Regions from separate parts of the Cellvibrio chitinivorans genome, predicted to be linked through region 3. Evidence: predicted binding sites of a transcription regulator. Region 3 holds the regulator's gene; each other region holds the start of a gene.
What was found. Region 3 encodes PhoB, which activates phosphate uptake and scavenging genes when phosphate is short. Its sites were predicted from a motif close to TGTCATAAANNTGTAACA; they were not measured.
Positions count from the first base shown of each region.

Region 1: SPL68_RS07270 (phosphatase PAP2 family protein) is a predicted target of PhoB. The motif match lies at 1,480-1,497, and genes of this name have one in related genera.
Region 2: SPL68_RS13515 (porin) is a predicted target of PhoB. The motif match lies at 2,856-2,873, and genes of this name have one in related genera.

Region 1 is NZ_JAYKKN010000002.1:145,668-151,119, reverse strand. It holds gene SPL68_RS07280 (UDP-glucose--hexose-1-phosphate uridylyltransferase) at 1-858, opposite strand, end outside; gene SPL68_RS07275 (diacylglycerol kinase) at 1,051-1,422, opposite strand; gene SPL68_RS07270 (phosphatase PAP2 family protein) at 1,583-2,125, shown strand; gene SPL68_RS07265 (MJ1255/VC2487 family glycosyltransferase) at 2,187-3,248, shown strand; gene arfB (alternative ribosome rescue aminoacyl-tRNA hydrolase ArfB) at 3,278-3,694, opposite strand; gene SPL68_RS07255 (SoxR reducing system RseC family protein) at 3,696-4,169, opposite strand; gene SPL68_RS07250 (MucB/RseB C-terminal domain-containing protein) at 4,247-5,266, opposite strand; gene SPL68_RS07245 (sigma-E factor negative regulatory protein) at 5,354-5,452, opposite strand, start outside.
Region 2 is NZ_JAYKKN010000004.1:353,717-359,168, reverse strand. It holds gene hrpA (ATP-dependent RNA helicase HrpA) at 1-589, shown strand, start outside; gene SPL68_RS13530 (HvfA family oxazolone/thioamide-modified RiPP metallophore) at 734-1,087, shown strand; gene SPL68_RS13525 (HvfB family MNIO-type RiPP peptide maturase) at 1,087-1,956, shown strand; gene SPL68_RS13520 (HvfC family RiPP maturation protein) at 1,953-2,693, shown strand; gene SPL68_RS13515 (porin) at 2,989-4,026, shown strand; gene SPL68_RS13510 (hypothetical protein) at 4,129-4,578, shown strand; gene SPL68_RS13505 (energy transducer TonB) at 4,635-5,360, opposite strand.
Region 3 is NZ_JAYKKN010000001.1:763,777-769,228, reverse strand. It holds gene SPL68_RS03260 (chorismate--pyruvate lyase family protein) at 12-629, shown strand; gene ubiA (4-hydroxybenzoate octaprenyltransferase) at 955-1,830, shown strand; gene SPL68_RS03250 (alpha/beta fold hydrolase) at 1,881-2,882, shown strand; gene phoB (phosphate regulon transcriptional regulator PhoB) at 3,003-3,701, shown strand; gene phoR (phosphate regulon sensor histidine kinase PhoR) at 3,850-5,133, shown strand; gene SPL68_RS03235 (hypothetical protein) at 5,304-5,452, shown strand, end outside.

The DNA.
Region 1 (5,452 bases), on a different contig from region 3:
GAAAGGTGCGCCATGCCATCCCATTGAATAGGGGAAGGAGCATTCGAACAGGTTGTCATAGCGGGCGGTGATGTCACGCAATATGGCGCCAAGGCTTAATTGCTGAGCTTCGGTTAAATCGGTGATGCGCGCCAGCTTGTGCTTCGGCAGCAGCAATGTCTCGTACGGCCAAGCAGCCCAAAATGGAACCACCACCAACCAGTCATCGTTTTCAACTACTACGCGCTCGCCATTGGCAGATTCTTTTTGCGCGTAATCGAGCAACAGCGGAACAGCGTGTTTATCGTGATAATCGCGCTGTAATTCATCCTCTTTATTTACTAGCGTCGGCAGCTGCGATTGCGCCCAAATCTGGCCATGCGGATGAGGATTGGAGCAGCCCATGACCGCGCCTTTGTTCTCAAAAATCTGCACGCTGGCGTACTGCTTGCCGAGGTCAGCCGCTTCGGTCATCCAGGTGCTGATAACCGCCGCCATTTCTTCATCATTTAACAGCGGCAGGGTTTTACTGTGATCCGCGGAAAAACAAATAACGCGGCTGGTGCCATGTTCAGATTGAATTTGAAACAGCGCATCACTGCTAGCTGGAGCATCTGGGACCGATGGCATCAGCGCCGCAAAGTCATTGGTGAATACAAAGGTGTTTTTGTAATTCGGATTAAACTCGCCGCCCATACGCTTATTGCCCGCGCAGAGATAACAAGCCGGATCATGCGCCGGACTGTCCGGCCATTGATTCTCTTCTTGCTGCCCCTGCCAAGGGCGTTTGGTGCGATGCGGGGAAATCAGCAGCCATTCTCCCGTAAGCGGGTTATAGCGGCGATGAGGATGTTCGTTTACAGAAAATTCTTCAGTCATATGGATTCTTATAGAAAGTCGCAATAGTGCATATAAATATGATAATTAACCGATTTGTGTAATTTACCCTAAAGCCATCACCACTGCAATCAAGCCGAGCCAATTCAATAAAAGAAAGTCCGCAAAACAAAAGCCCCGGCACTCAGGCCGGGGCTTGGGGTTTATCTCAATAGTGGCTGAAGCGCACAGCAATTAACCAAATCGATTAAATGCCACTATTCCCCAGACTATTGCCAGCAATAACAGGCTTATAAATACCAAGGCCGAACCTATGTCTTTAGCGCGCCCAGACAACTCGTGGCGCTCGGAGCCGGTGCGATCCACTACTGCCTCCACTGACGAGTTAGCAAGCTCAGCCATTAGCACCCAAAACACACTACTGATAAGCAAAATAAGCTCAATATGGGTCTGCGCCAACCAGAAGGCCGTAGGTATCAAAATAATTGCCAGCACCACCTCCTGCCGAAATGCAGCCTCATATTTCCAAACCGCTGCAAAGCCTTTCATCGAATAGCCAAATGCATCGATGATACGTGCGATACCGGTTTTGCCAGGTTTACTCATTCATTACCTCCGCAGGAATGATCACTACACATTGATTTCATGGCAGCCATTTAAAGCCGTCACACAATAGTCACACAGCAATGTTACTAATAGATGGACGCGGACTTGGTGGCCTTGTCCGCAGGATTTCATCAGCAACCGGTTAAAACGGCGGTGAATCATGAACACTTTATTACAGCGCGTCCACCACTTGGATACCCTCGCCTTTTTATGGGTGCATGTCACCAAAGGCTTTCAATATCGCCGCTCCGTCAGATTTGTTTCCAAGACGGGTGATGGCCCACTCTATCTTATTGTCGCTCTGTTTCTACTAGCGCTTGAACCGACTTACGGCACTCAGTTTTTCTGGGCCGGAATTATCGCTTACGTGTTTGATGTAAGCCTCTATCTGCTGCTAAAAAATCTCATCAAACGCGATCGCCCCGCGGTAAAAATTACGACTTATCAAGCCTGGATTACGCCATCGGATCAATTCAGTTTTCCATCCGGCCATACCGCTGCGGCTTTTGTATTTGCCTGTTTGGTTTTTAATTTTTACCCACTGTTTGCTATTCCCTGTTTTATCTGGGCCAGCGCAATCGGCATGAGCCGTGTGCTGCTCGGCGTGCACTACCCCACCGATTTAGTCGCTGGCGCCATCCTTGGTAGTACTTGCGCATTTTGGGGAATTTATTTGCACTCGTTAATTCTTGCGCTGCACTAAATACGCTTTTAATTAACCCAAGCAACTGAATAATTTTCAATCCATTATCAAGCGAGACTGCATGAAAATATTGTACGGAGTTCAAGGGACAGGTAATGGCCACACCACGCGCGCGCGCATCATGGCCAAGGCTTTTGCCAGTGTAGGAGCACAAGTTGATTGGGTTTTTTCCGGGCGTGAACGCGAAAAGTTTTTTGATATGGAAGCCTTCGGTGATTTTCAATCTTATCGAGGGCTCACCTTTGCCACGCAAAATGGCAGAGTGCAGTACGTAAAAACCGCTCTCACTTCCAACATCGCCCAGCTTTATCAGGATACTAAAAAAGTAAACGTCGAAGGCTACGATTTTATTATCAATGATTTTGAACCAGTATCGGCTTGGGCTGCAAAACGCGCCGGTAAAAAAGTCATTGGCATCTCGCATCAGAATGCATTTTTTTACGACATTCCCAAAGCAGATAGCAATTTTGTCACCGACTGGTTTATGCATAATTTTGCACCAGTTACACAGGCAATTGGCTTGCATTGGCATCACTTTAATCAGCCGATTTTACCGCCCTTGGTTGAGCCATCGAATTACCCGAACATCTCAATCCCCAAGCACTATTTGGTATACCTACCGTTTGCAGGCTTGGAAGATATAGTGCCGCAATTGCGCCAATTTCCTGAGTATGAGTTTTTCGTTTATCAACCCGTTCCAGCTGCTTATGACGAAGGCCATATTCATGTGCGCCCGTTTTCGCGCGAAGGGTTTCAAGTGGATTTACACCGCTGTGAAGGCGTTATTTGTAGTGCAGGTTTTGAATTGCCAAGCGAAGCAATTCACTTGGGCAAAAAAATATTAGTGCAGCCGGTTGCCGGACAAATGGAACAAAAATCCAATGCGCTGGCGCTGGAAAAATTAGGCTATGGCCAAGTCGCTAAAAAGTTTGATGTGGAAACCTTGAGCAAATGGTTACCAATAAAACCACCTGTAAGCCCGCGTCATTATCCCGATGTGGCCAAAGCATTGGTCAATTGGTTGATGAATGACGGTGGCGAAAATATCCGCGATTTGCAACAAAAATTGTGGAAGGAAAGTTTCGAGAAAGAAGTATCGCTAAACGGCCTGTTTGCAAAATAACAGCCAAGCGAAAAAGCGGTTGTGCAAAATTAATCCAACTGCACTTTTTGTCGTGCTGATTTGATTGAACCGCGCTGGGATTTAGCATCCATCCGGCGTTGCTTGGAAGAATATGTTGGTTTGGTCGCACGGCGCAATTTTTCGATTTTTATGGCATCAAGGATAATTTCTTGCAGCCGTGCCAGTGCATCTTCACGGTTTTGCTCTTGGGTGCGAAAACGCTGGGCTTTAATCACCAATACACCTTCATTGGTGATGCGCTTATCGCCCAGCGCCAACAAGCGCGCTTTGCAAAACTCACTTAACGACGACTTGGGGATATCAAAACGCAAATGTATCGCACTCGACACCTTGTTGACATTTTGCCCGCCCGCTCCCTGCGCACGCATAGCGTTGCATTCGATTTCACTCAGGGGAATCACGACAGACGCATTCACTCGCAACATATTAATGCTGCCCGGCAGGCTGATGGAAATACAGCGGCTTTCGATCATCGACCAGCACCGGCTGCAAATCGCGGTTTAATCGGTTACGCCAGGAATGCCAGCGCACCAGCAAACCGCCCAACAGTAATCCAGCAAAACCACTGAGTGTGGTGATGCCTTCGCTCGCGAACTGGTGATGTGCCACCGCAGCGCCTATGAGCAAAGTAATCAGTGGCAGCATGTAGACCAACATGGCGCCCTTGGCGATAACTTCTTCGGGGATGCCAATCTGAATCTCATCGCCCAACTGATAATTCGCCGGATCGCGCCCTTCCAGTAATACCCAGATGTAACTGGTGTGGCCATCCCACTTATTGATCAGACTTTGCCCGCAGCCCTTCTCAGCTTTACAGGAGCCACAGGCCGACTTCTGGATGGTCTCTACCCAGACACCTTCGGTTTCTATCGACACTATACGACCGGTTTCAAGAATCATCTAAACCACCTTGGGCAATCAACCCCGACAAACTGTGAAGCCATCAATACAACTAATGCTCTAATAAAAAGGGAGGATTAAATCCCCCCTATATTCTGCGCAATTTTCTGAGCCGTGACGACCGGAATTTCCCCTACCACCGTTATTCGATAGGTTTTACCTTGATATACAAGAGAATCCATCACCGCCAAAGTCGCGCCGCGTGAAGCGACACCTTCAGGTATGGCGCCCGCTGCCGCCTCGATAAATACAGAAAATGTGGTCAAGCCATCGGTGTACATCAACATATCAATCTGGTTACGCACCTGACGCTGGCCGACAAAAGCAAAACCGGGTGGCACCCAAGCCAATTGCCAACGCTCAGGCTGTTTTAGCGTTGAAGGATTACATTCGCTGAGCAGGGCTGTCGCCGAACGCTGGATTTTGGCCGCAGGCAGCTGATTGATATCAACCAGATCAGGATTAAAGTTCACATCGATAAATTGGTAGCGCTCCAGCGGGCGGGCAGACTCATCAACCAACCAGGACTTGAGCACCAATCCGGTTTCGTTATCGATCGTCAGCAGCGAACTATGGCGAAAACCATCTAGAGGCAAAGCTAACAAAGCAGTTGCTTCCCGCCCTGCTACTCGCTCGGGGCCGCGAATTTCAAAGCGATAAAATTGATCCATACGCGCAAGGTTCACCCCCAACTGGCTAACTTTACCTTGCAGCAATTGCGCACCCAAAGTTTCACAACCAATCGCTTTACCCGAGCGCAAAACCTCTCGCTCAGAACCATTCAGGTGCTGCAAGCGCTCGTGCTCTACGCCATCTTCAACCCAATGGGTGATGCGAAAGCTTTGCAGTGAAGGATTATCTTTGTGCTGATAGGTAAATGAACCCTGATAATTCAGCGTCTGCGGCACACTCGCCATCTTCTGCAACAGCTGCTCAATTTCAGCAGAGTGGTCGGCACTGGATACGCCTGCTTGTGAAGCAACATCCGGCTCCGACAACTGAGCCGAAACATTAGCATCTTGTGCTTGCAAATTTGGGGTTAAAAAAATCAGAGGGGACAACAACAATAAACGACGAATAGATGGGGGAGTTAACATTCTGAACTCGTAAGAGAGTGGGTCAAGGGAGCAGCATAACTGCTCCACCTGTTAAAGCAACGGCCTTACACAATCAACTGCAGAAAACTATTCCTCTTCAACCAGAATCACACGTGTATAAGGCAACATACCCTGACCGCTATTACTCGATGCGTTATCAGTATGCTCTTGAATCAACTGGTTAAC
Region 2 (5,452 bases), on a different contig from region 3:
AATCATGGCGGCGATCAAACAGCTTGCCTGCGCAGACCAACAACAATTGCCGAGAACCAAGACGATATTTGATGAAAATCTTCTATCAATAAAAGATAAGTTGATTGCCCATGCTCAAGAATTAGCGAACCACTTGGTTACCAGTTTGAAGTTATTGGTAGACATTAAAAAGCAGCTTAAGCAGCAAAAAAATATGCTTATGTTGGCTTTCACCATAAGTGATATCAATCAGCAATTGAGTCAGCTTTTTTACCCCGGCCTAGTTTATAAAACGCCGGCGCAATGGTTGCAACAATATCCAAAATACATGCGTGGCATTCAGCAGCGCTTGGAGAAAGCCGCGTTAAATGCACAAAAAGATAAATTGCAGCTCGCAGACATTGCACCTCATTGGAAACGTTTGTCTGATTATCTGGAGAAAGAGGGTGAGTATCGTCTTGCGCAAAACAGTGCGCTGCAAGATTACCGCTGGTGGATTGAGGAACTGCGTATATCACTATTTGCCCAGACCTTAAAAACCCAGGTGCCGGTATCGGATAAGCGTTTGGATAAACAATGGGAGTTGGCGATGTTGGAGGCGCAGGGTTAAAAAGTGTTTAGGTGGTGTAACAAAGTCAGTGTACTTAAGTCTATGCCCATGCATGACGCAATCGCTAGCTCTGTTTCTTTGCCTATGCTAATTTCTCACTCGGCCTGACAGCCGTTACTAACACATAATCTGCTGGAGTTTATTATGAATAACAAAATCTCTTCCATGTCTGCCTTGTTTGGTGCTGCTGTAGTTGCATCGGCTACCTTGGCTCCTATTGCATCAGCTGCGGATGCCAGCTTTACGGCTAACTCTCTGAATGCCGGTTATACCCTGGCGGATAATAGCGCTACCAAATCTGAAGGTGAGCACAAGTGCGGCGAAGCTAAATGCGGTGCTGAGAAAAAAGCGGAAGGCGAACACAAATGCGGTGAAGGTAAGTGCGGTGAAGGCAAATGTGGCGAGGGTAAGTGCGGTGCTGAGAAAAAAGCTGATGGCGAAGGTAAATGTGGTGAAGGCAAATGTGGTGCTAAAAAAGAAGAGAAAAAAGCTGAGTAATGCGCGTTGATTCTTCTGCTGTAAATTATACGGCTGATATCTGCGGTGCAGGCCTTGGTCTGCGCCGCAGTCTTCTCGATACCCTTTCACAATCGACACCGAGCGACATTCATTTTATGGAAGTTGCGCCGGAAAATTGGATTAATCTGGGTGGTCGCTTAGGTAAAAAGTTTCGCGCTTTTACCGAGCGATTTCCATTTGTCTGTCATGGTCTGTCTCTTTCCATTGGATCACCCGCACCACTAAATACTGAATTGTTATTGGCTGTAAAAAAGTTGATGCGCGAACACGGTATTCGCTATTACAGCGAGCATTTAAGTTATTGCAGCGATTCCGGTCAGCTCTACGATTTATTACCAATCCCCTTCACTGAAGAAGCTGTCGATTACGTCGCTGAACGTATTCAACGTGCGCAGGATATTCTCGGCCAGCGTATCGCGATAGAAAATTCCTCTTACTATTGCGCGCCTCAACAAGAGATGAGTGAAAGCGAATTTATCAATGCTGTGATTAACAAGGCGGACTGTGCGCTTTTATTGGATGTTAATAATATCTACGTCAACAGCATTAATCATGGTTACGATCCCTATGAATTTCTCGCCAGTTTACCCGGAGAGCGAACCGCCTATATTCATATCGCAGGGCATTACCATGAAGCTGAGGATTTGCGTGTAGATACGCACGGTACACCGGTGATTGCATCTGTGTGGCAATTGCTGGAAAAAAGCTATGAATTATTTGGTGTAAAGCCGACGTTACTTGAACGCGATTTTAATATTCCCCCTCTACCTGAATTGATGGCCGAGTTGGATGAGATTAAAAAGCGCCAGCACAAATTTTCTGCATCGATGCAGGAGCCGGGTCAATGAAATCCTTTCAGGAAACACAATTGACATTTGCCAGACATATGCGCGCGCCGACTGAATATCCGGCACCGGATGGGATGGAAGATCGGCGTATGGGGATTTATCGCGAGCTGGTTTACAACAATATCGAAAGTTTGATCGCTACCGTTTTTCCCGTACTGCGTTCGATACTGGATGATTCAAAATGGCACAGCATGGTGCGCGATTTTATTCATCACCATGAATGCAAAACACCTTATTTTTTAGAAATCAGCGAAGAGTTTTTGCATTATTTAGCGCAAGAGCGAGGGCTTCGTGAAGGTGATCCGGCATTCTTGCTGGAGCTTGCTCATTACGAGTGGATTGAGCTGGCACTCGATGTTAGTGAAGATGAGATCCCGAAGGCAGGGACTCTACCGCTGGAGTTGCTTAATGCAATACCTTTCGTGTCACCTTTGGTGGCTAATTTATCCTACCAATATCCCGTTCATAAAATTTCCCCTCATTTTCTTCCGCAATTTGGATCGCAAACACACTTGCTGGTTTATCGTAATCGTGACGATAAAGTTTGTTTTATGGAGGTGAGCCTGTTAACCCAGCGGCTTTTATCCCTTCTACAGGCCAGTCCTTTACGTCTTATTGATGTAGTGGAAATGATCGCAACTGAACTGCAAACAGGTGCGAAGAGTATTTCTACAAGCGATGCACAAACCTTAATCAAAGAGCTTTATGGTTTGGGAGTAATTAGCCATTTTGGTTGAGTTTTGTACGTTTAGATCAGGTTTATCGGACGATTGGTGTCGTTTTGATTACTAAAACCGCAAAAATTGTGCAAAAAAATAGGGAATTTGATCTAAAACATCGCTTAATCACAAAATGCCTGATTTTTTCTTTATATAATCCATCGCCGCTGTTTGGGTGCCTGTCATAATTTTGTAATCATCTAGTCACACAATGGCAACACATTTGAAATGCAAGTGTCATTTTTTCTTACAGACCTGATTCCCTATTGTTCAGGAAATGAACATTAAACACACAAAACCAGGAGACAACTCCATGAAAAAAACATTATTGGCCGTGGCATTAGCTTCCCTCGTACCTGTCGGTGCATTTGCCGATGTTGTCGTTTACGGTAAAGCTAACGTTGCTTTGCAAAGTACTGACGAGGCTGAGCTTTCAGCAGCTAACGGTCTTCAGGCAGATGGCAGCAAAGTTGAGTTGGTTAGCAACGCTTCTCGCATCGGTATCAAAGGAAGTGAAGAAGTAAACTCCCAGCTGAAAATTATTTATCAGTTTGAATATCAAACCGAAGTTGATGATGGCGCCAACGGCAGCCAGACTTTCGGCCAGCGTAATATCTTTTTAGGTTTACAAGGCAGTGCCGGTACGATTATGGGCGGTCACTTCGACACCCCAACTAAAGTAGCTCAAGAAAAAGTGGATTTGTTCAATGATCTGGAAGGCGATCTCACCAGTATTTTTAAAGGTGAAGTTCGTGCCAGCAACATCGTTCAATACGTAACCCCTTCCTTCGGTGGTGGCTTCTCTGCGTCTGTGGCTTATGCTACCCCTGAGCGTGACAACGTAACTCTTGCATGTAATGTTTTAACCTCTGTGGAATGTGAACGCTCCGAGGGTGTGTCGGCCTCATTTAGCTACACCAGCCCGATGTTTTATGCTGCGATCGCGACTGATCAAGACGTTGGATTGGACGGTGTGGATTTGATTCGCGCTGTAGCTCGCTTGACTTTGGGTGCTTTCCAATTTGGTGTATTGGGTGAAAGCTACGAGGGACCAAGTGCTGAATATCAGGGTAATGCTGTCGAATTGGTAGAGATTGACGAAGACGGTGTATTGGCATCTGTATTGTGGAACATGACTGACAAGTGGGCATTAAAAGCCCAATATGGCGATTCTGACGTTAGATTTGTTGACGGGAAAACTGCGAGCTTGGGCTTGGACTATAAGATGACCAAGAGTGCCACTCTGTACGGCTACTATACTCAAGTAGAAAATGGTATGCCTGATCTGGCGACAACTGACAGATACCGTGATGATAAGTACGCTGGTATTGGTATGGATTTCAAATTCTAATTCGTTTTTTGAATTAGTTTGAAAGTACAAAGGGTGCCTCATGCACCCTTTGTTGTTTTAGGGTTCTGCTGACTGATGTTGATACTGTTATAGGAGAAACTGATGAAACATTTAGCAATTTTTTTAATGGTTTTTAGTGCTGCTCTGCCAGTTTTTGCTGAGGAAGAATGTGTGCCTGCTGTGGATGCAGCAGACGCAATGAACGTTAATCAAAAAGAATGTGACTACAGCAATGAAGGATTAAACGGTTATCTGCACAACGCAATGAATAAGAGTGAAACTGGAACTGCGGTTGCTACTACAACGATTGCAGCTAGTGGGGCTGCAGCGGCAACGCAAGCGCAATCCGTTAATGGTGCTGCTCAGTTTGGTGCGGTTCATGAATTATCGGTTGAGGTTACTAAATGGTCCCGCGTGTCAGATGCGCGTGCGCAGTTGTTGCCTGATGCAATGGAAATTTGCCCGGATGGTTTTGCCGTGAAAGGTGAAAAATATCGCCCAAGAGCGAAAAATAAAATTCTGTTGGTGATTGAGTTTTCCTGCCTGAAATAAGCTAAAAAAAGACCGCGATTAAGCGGTCTTTTTGTTTAACCAAGTTGCTGATCGCATTATTGTTGGTAGTTAACTACCGCAATATAGTGCATGGCAGTTGGTTTGTTCTCTACGAATCCAGGAATAAACTTGGATTTTTTGAGTGAGCTTTCAATGCTTTCGGCATCGGCTTTTTTGCGCATTGCTGCTTCAATTGTACTCACGGTTTCTACTTTTCCATCCGCTTCGACATTTGCCATTACGCGCGTGGTTTTACCTTCGGCGAAAAATAATTTTCCTGAGCCGTGTTCTTTAGTGCTGTAGTTTGCATACCAATCGTTGGTGTCCAAACGCTCTTGCGGTGCGAAATAGTGAGTGCCGTATTGAGACTGTAAAGTTCCCAAGTTGGGCAGTAAAACAATGGGCGCTTGAGTTCCGCCGAGTGAATATACAACGCGCATTTGCATTCTGACTGGAACCGCTTTGCCATCAATAGTTGCAGGTTCAAAGGTTGCAGATTTCAATGCAGATTCAGTGGCATTTTGCATGGAAACCAAGGGGCTGTTTTCATAGCAGTCAACATTGTTGATATTGCCGGTGCTCATAATGTCGGCTTGGCAATAAACCGCTACAGTTTTAACACCTTCACCAAAAGAGGCGGGCAGGGTTACTTGTTTGCTTAACACTGTTTCGGCGTTGCCGAATTTTGCGGGTGTATAAGCCGCGGCATAACTCGCAAGAGGGGCAATTGCCGCTAAAATTACTGCTGAGCGAATTGCTTTTTTTAGGATAGTTGTAGTCATAGTGTGCTCCTCGTGAATCATTAAACGGCAATCTGCACCCAATTGGGTCGTTGACTTCCGACTTCATTGTTAGATTAGCACTCGACCTAACA
Region 3 (5,452 bases):
GGAGATAGCCTTTGCCCAAGGCTGCACGCAATTCTGTATTTCCTCTGTTAAAGCGACCCCTGTTATGGCAACCCCTTAGTCGCATCGCTCGCCAGCAGCGGCCGAGTCTTGCGTTGCAGGATTGGCTGAGCCATAGCGGCTCGCTCACGGCGCGTTTGATTGATGCGAGCCAAGGGCAGTTCAGGGTGAAAGTGGTGCGCCAGATTATTGCAGTGCCACGGTTGGATGAGCAGCAGGTATTGGGCATGAAACGCCCGGCGCTGGCGCTGATCCGCGAAGTGATTCTGTGCGGCTGCGACGAACCTTGGGTATTTGCGCGCAGCATTTTGCCGCTCACCAGCCTGACCGGTCGCTTGCGCCATTTACGCAAGCAGGGCACCCGCCCGCTGGGCGCGTTTTTGTTTAGTCAGCCACAGATAACACGCAGCGCCATTGCGGTAGCGCGCATTAGCCGCGATCATGCCTATGTTCCCGCCGCTCTGGCTGGCACCTCAATTCTCTGGGGGCGACGCTCGGTATTTAGCCTGCGCGAACAACAGCTGCCACAAAAACCACTGCTGGTGAGCGAAGTATTTCTACCAGCGTTCACCGACCGGCTTGCACGGCAGGCACTTAATCCGAACGGTTGAATCACACATACACACTATCTATAAATAGAAGCGACTTTTGGCCATGAGCAAAGATGTAAAACCCAAAAACCCCAAAGCGCCGCAATCATCCAATAAGCAAAAGGGCAACCCTAAGCCTAAGGCGCAGCCTGCGGCTACCGCTGCTAATCCATCAACAACTCCATCTACACCCCCTTCAGTAAGCACAGCCACAAGCCAGCCGCAAAATCAGCCACACAACCAAACCCAACCCCCAGTTAAAACGGCGTTAAAAAAACCTTCAAAAGTGGCGAAAATCATTAAATCAGCCGATAAAAATGCCAAAGCCAGTGCATCGCCCAGCCAACTGCAACAAAAAGCCGCCATCTATTGGCGCCTGATGCGTATGGATCGCCCGATTGGCACCTTGCTATTGCTCTGGCCAACCCTGTGGAGCCTGTGGATTGCCGCTAAAGGTGTGCCCAGCATCAAAAATCTGGTGATTTTTACTCTGGGCGTGATCGTGATGCGCGCCGCTGGCTGTGTGATCAACGACTTTGCCGACCGTAAAATCGACGGCAAGGTCAAACGCACTCAAAACCGACCGCTCGCCACTGGCGCGGTATCCAGCAAAGAGGCGCTCGGCCTGTTTGTCGCCCTCTGCCTGATCGCCTTCGGGCTGGTACTGATGACCGATCCGCTCACCATCAAACTCTCGGTCGGCGGGCTGATTCTGGCTTTCTGCTACCCTTTTATGAAACGCCACACCCATCTACCTCAAGTGTTTTTAGGCGCAGCCTTCGCCTGGGGAATTCCCATGGCCTACGCCGCCGAAGCGGGCGAATTACAGCAGGGAATTTGGCTGATCTATTTGGCAACAGTGCTCTGGACAGTCGCCTACGACACCTTTTATGCGATGGTTGACCGCGATGACGACCTGAAAATTGGCGTCAAATCCACCGCGATTTTGTTTGGCGAGCAGGATCGTCTGATGACCGGTGTGCTCCAGCTAATGACGATTTATGCGCTGGTGTTGGTCGGCAACCGCTTTGAATTAGGCGGCTTGTATTATTTGGGATTGGTAGTCGCAGCCGCACTCTTTGCCTATCAACAATGGCTGATCCGCTTCCGCAAACGCGAGGACTGCTTTAAAGCCTTCCTCAATAACAACTGGGTCGGCGTAGCGGTATTTGTCGGTCTGGTCGCAGATTACGCGCTCCGTCAAACGCCTGCGGCGGCTTGAGTAGCCGCCTGAATTCACCCCAACCCCATCATCACCACAGAGGACGAACTATGAAGTTCTGGTTATGTCTTTCGCTGCTGATCACTAGCACTACCGCCGCCTTGGCCAAAGCTGCCGAACCCGCCGTTTATGGTCCGCGCTTGGAAGGGTTTGAATACCCTTATCCCACCAAAACCTTCGCGTTTGAATCCCAGCAGCAAGCGCTGGAAATGGTGTACATGGATATCAAACCCGCGCAGCCAAATGGCCGTACGCTGGTGTTGATGCACGGCAAAAACTTCTGCGCCGCGACCTGGGTAGGGACGATCAAGGCGCTGGTAGATGCAGGCTATCGCGTAGTGACGGCCGACCAGATCGGCTTTTGCAAATCCAGCAAACCTGCGCATTATCAATTCAGTTTCCAGCAGTTAGCGGCAAATACCCGCGCGTTGCTCGACTCTATCGGCGTCAATCAAGTCACGGTGATGGGGCACTCCATGGGCGGCATGCTCGCCACCCGCTTTGCGCTTATGTACCCGCAGCAAACCGAACAACTGGTGATGGTAAACCCCATCGGCCTTGAGGATTGGAAAGCACTGGGCGTGCCTTATCGCAGTGTGGATGACTGGTACAAACGCGATCTGAATACCAGCGCCGAGGGCATCCGCAAGTATCAGTTATCGACTTATTACGCTGGCAAGTGGCGCCCGGAGTTTGACCAATGGGTGGAGATGCAGGCGGGCATGTATCGCGGCAAAGGCAAGGAGCTGGTGGCGTGGAATTCGGCGCTGACCGCCGACATGATTATGAGCCAGCCGGTGGTTTACGAATTCCCGCAACTGAAAATGCCGACATTGCTCTTGATTGGTGAGCTAGACAATACCGCCTTAGGCAAAGACGCCGCACCCCCTGAGCTGCAAAAAACCTTGGGCAACTATAAAAAACTCGGGCGTTTAACAGCGCAAGCCATTCCACGTGCGACACTGGTTAACTTCGCGGATTTAGGCCACTCGCCACAAATCCAAGCGCCAGAGCGTTTTCATCAGGCTTTATTAAAAGAACTAGCGCGATAACACTTTTTTGCGAAATGTTTACACTGTCATAAATTTGTAACACTGAAATTATTTAATACTCTGCAACATTAGCTTCACAAAACTGTGCGGCATTCAGCTGTTATTTCAGGTAGAACTTATATGACCGGTCGTAAAATCCTTATCGTTGATGATGAATCTGCAATCCGCGATATGCTGCGCGTGGCCTTGGAAATGGCCGAATATCATGTCATGGAAGCGAGCAATGCCCAGGATGCTCACGGCCTGATTATCGATGAAAAACCCGATTTGATTCTGCTCGACTGGATGATGCCCGGCACCAGCGGGATCGAATTGGCGCGCCGCTTAAAGCGCGATGAAGTGACCGTGAATATCCCGATCATCATGCTTACCGCCAAAGGCGAGGAAGACAACAAGATTCAAGGTCTGGAAGTGGGCGCGGATGATTACATCACCAAGCCTTTCTCGCCGCGCGAACTGGTTGCCCGCCTGAAAGCGGTATTGCGCCGCGCCGATCCACAAATCACCTCCGCACCGATTACCGTGCAAGGTCTCTGCCTCGACCCCGCCAGCCACCGCGTCACTATTAATGACCAGTCGGTGGATATGGGCCCGACCGAATATCGTTTACTGGAATTTTTCCTGACCCATCAGGAAAGAGCCTATACTCGCAGCCAGTTACTGGATCACGTCTGGGGCGGCAATGTGTATGTGGAAGAGCGCACGGTTGATGTGCATATCCGCCGCCTGCGCAAAGCCCTGACTGTGGATGGCCACGAAGACCTGATCCAGACAGTGCGCGGTACCGGTTATCGTTTCTCTACCCGTATCGAAGCCTGATTCACTGAATTCGTCGCAAAGTCGGGACACCACTGCAAGACACGCCGTGAATACATCCCTGTAGGCTCATCTTCGACATCCATGTCTCAGACGGTCTTACAGCGGTGCCCCGACCTTGCTACCGCTATGTGCCACGAGGTTGTCGGTCTTGTTAAAAGGTTTCAGCGCTGAACTCCAGCGCATTCTCATTATCCTCGCCATTTGCAGCCTGATCGGCTTTGTTACCGGCAATATTGCTGTTTGGTTGCTGATCGGCTGCGTCATTTTCATCCTGCTGATGTTGCGCCAGATGCGCCGCCTCAACCAATGGATTGTGTCCCAGCAGACTGAATACCCGCCCGAAGCCAGCGGCATTTGGGGGCAGATTTTCGACAATATCTACAAGCTGCAAAAACAACAGCGCGATGAAAAAGAAAACCTGCAAGCGGTGATCAAACGGATTCAGGAGATCAGCTCGGCACTCAAAGACGGTCTACTGATTCTGGATGCGCGCGGCCATTTGGACTTTTGGAACCCGGCGGCGCACCGCATGCTCGCGCTGCACGCCAAAGATCAGGGGCAGTCGGTAATCAACTTTATCCGCCACCCCAGATTTGTCGCCTATTTTGAAGAGGGCAATTTCAGCGAACCGCTGGAGCTGCCATCGCCGCGCTTTAACTCCCGCCACCTGCAATTCCAGATCACCCAATTTGGCAAAGGCGAGCGCTTGATTGTGGTACGCGATGTGACGCAACTACATAACCTCGAACAGATGCGACAGGACTTTATCGCCAACGTCTCCCACGAACTGCGCACCCCGCTGACGGTGATCAACGGCTATGTGGAAACCCTCGCCGATAACAACACCACCCCCAGCTGGGATAAACCCCTGCAACAAATGATGCAGCAGGCCAAGCGCATGTCGCTACTGATCAACGACCTGCTGGTGCTCTCCAAGCTTGAGACGACAGAAGCAGGGCACAATCACAAGCCGATCAATATTGAACAGCTGCTCACCATCGTCAAAAGCGAGGCGGATGTGCTGAGCAAAGACAAATCCCAGCAGCTGACGCTGATCTGCAACAACACCACTAAACCGCTGATGCTGTCGGGCAATGAAAAGGAGCTGCACAGCGCCTTCTCCAATCTGGTCACCAACGCCATCAAATACACCCCCAATGAAGGCAAGGTGAGCATTCTGCTATGGCAGGATCAAAAACACTTTTACATTTCCGTCAGCGATAACGGCCCGGGCATTGAAGCCCAGCACATCCCACGCCTGACCGAACGCTTCTACCGCGTTGATGCCAGCCGCAACAGCGGCACCGGCGGCACGGGGTTAGGCTTGGCGATTGTAAAACACGTATTGATGCGCCACGAAGCCGAGCTGAAAATCACCAGTGAAGTAGGCAAAGGCAGCGTATTTATCTGTGTTTTTCCGCTGCAGGAATAGAAACCAATAGACAGCCAATTCAGGTTTGGCGCTAAAACCATTAGCTATAGATATCCCCAAAAGTACCTTTTTTGATCTAACAAGCGCTTATTTCTGGGCTAAGTTATAGAACTGTGTCGCATAAAATATGTGTAAAATGCACGGTTCCTACTATCAAAACAGGAGTTTTTATGACTAATAAATTTAAATTTGGGCTAATTTCTGTATCTGTAATGACCTTGGTCGCCTGTGGTGGAGGCGGTAGCGGCGGTGGTAATAAGTCATCTGCGCCAACCAGCAGCGTGGCTCCCATCAGCTCTAGTTCCAGCTCTATATCTTC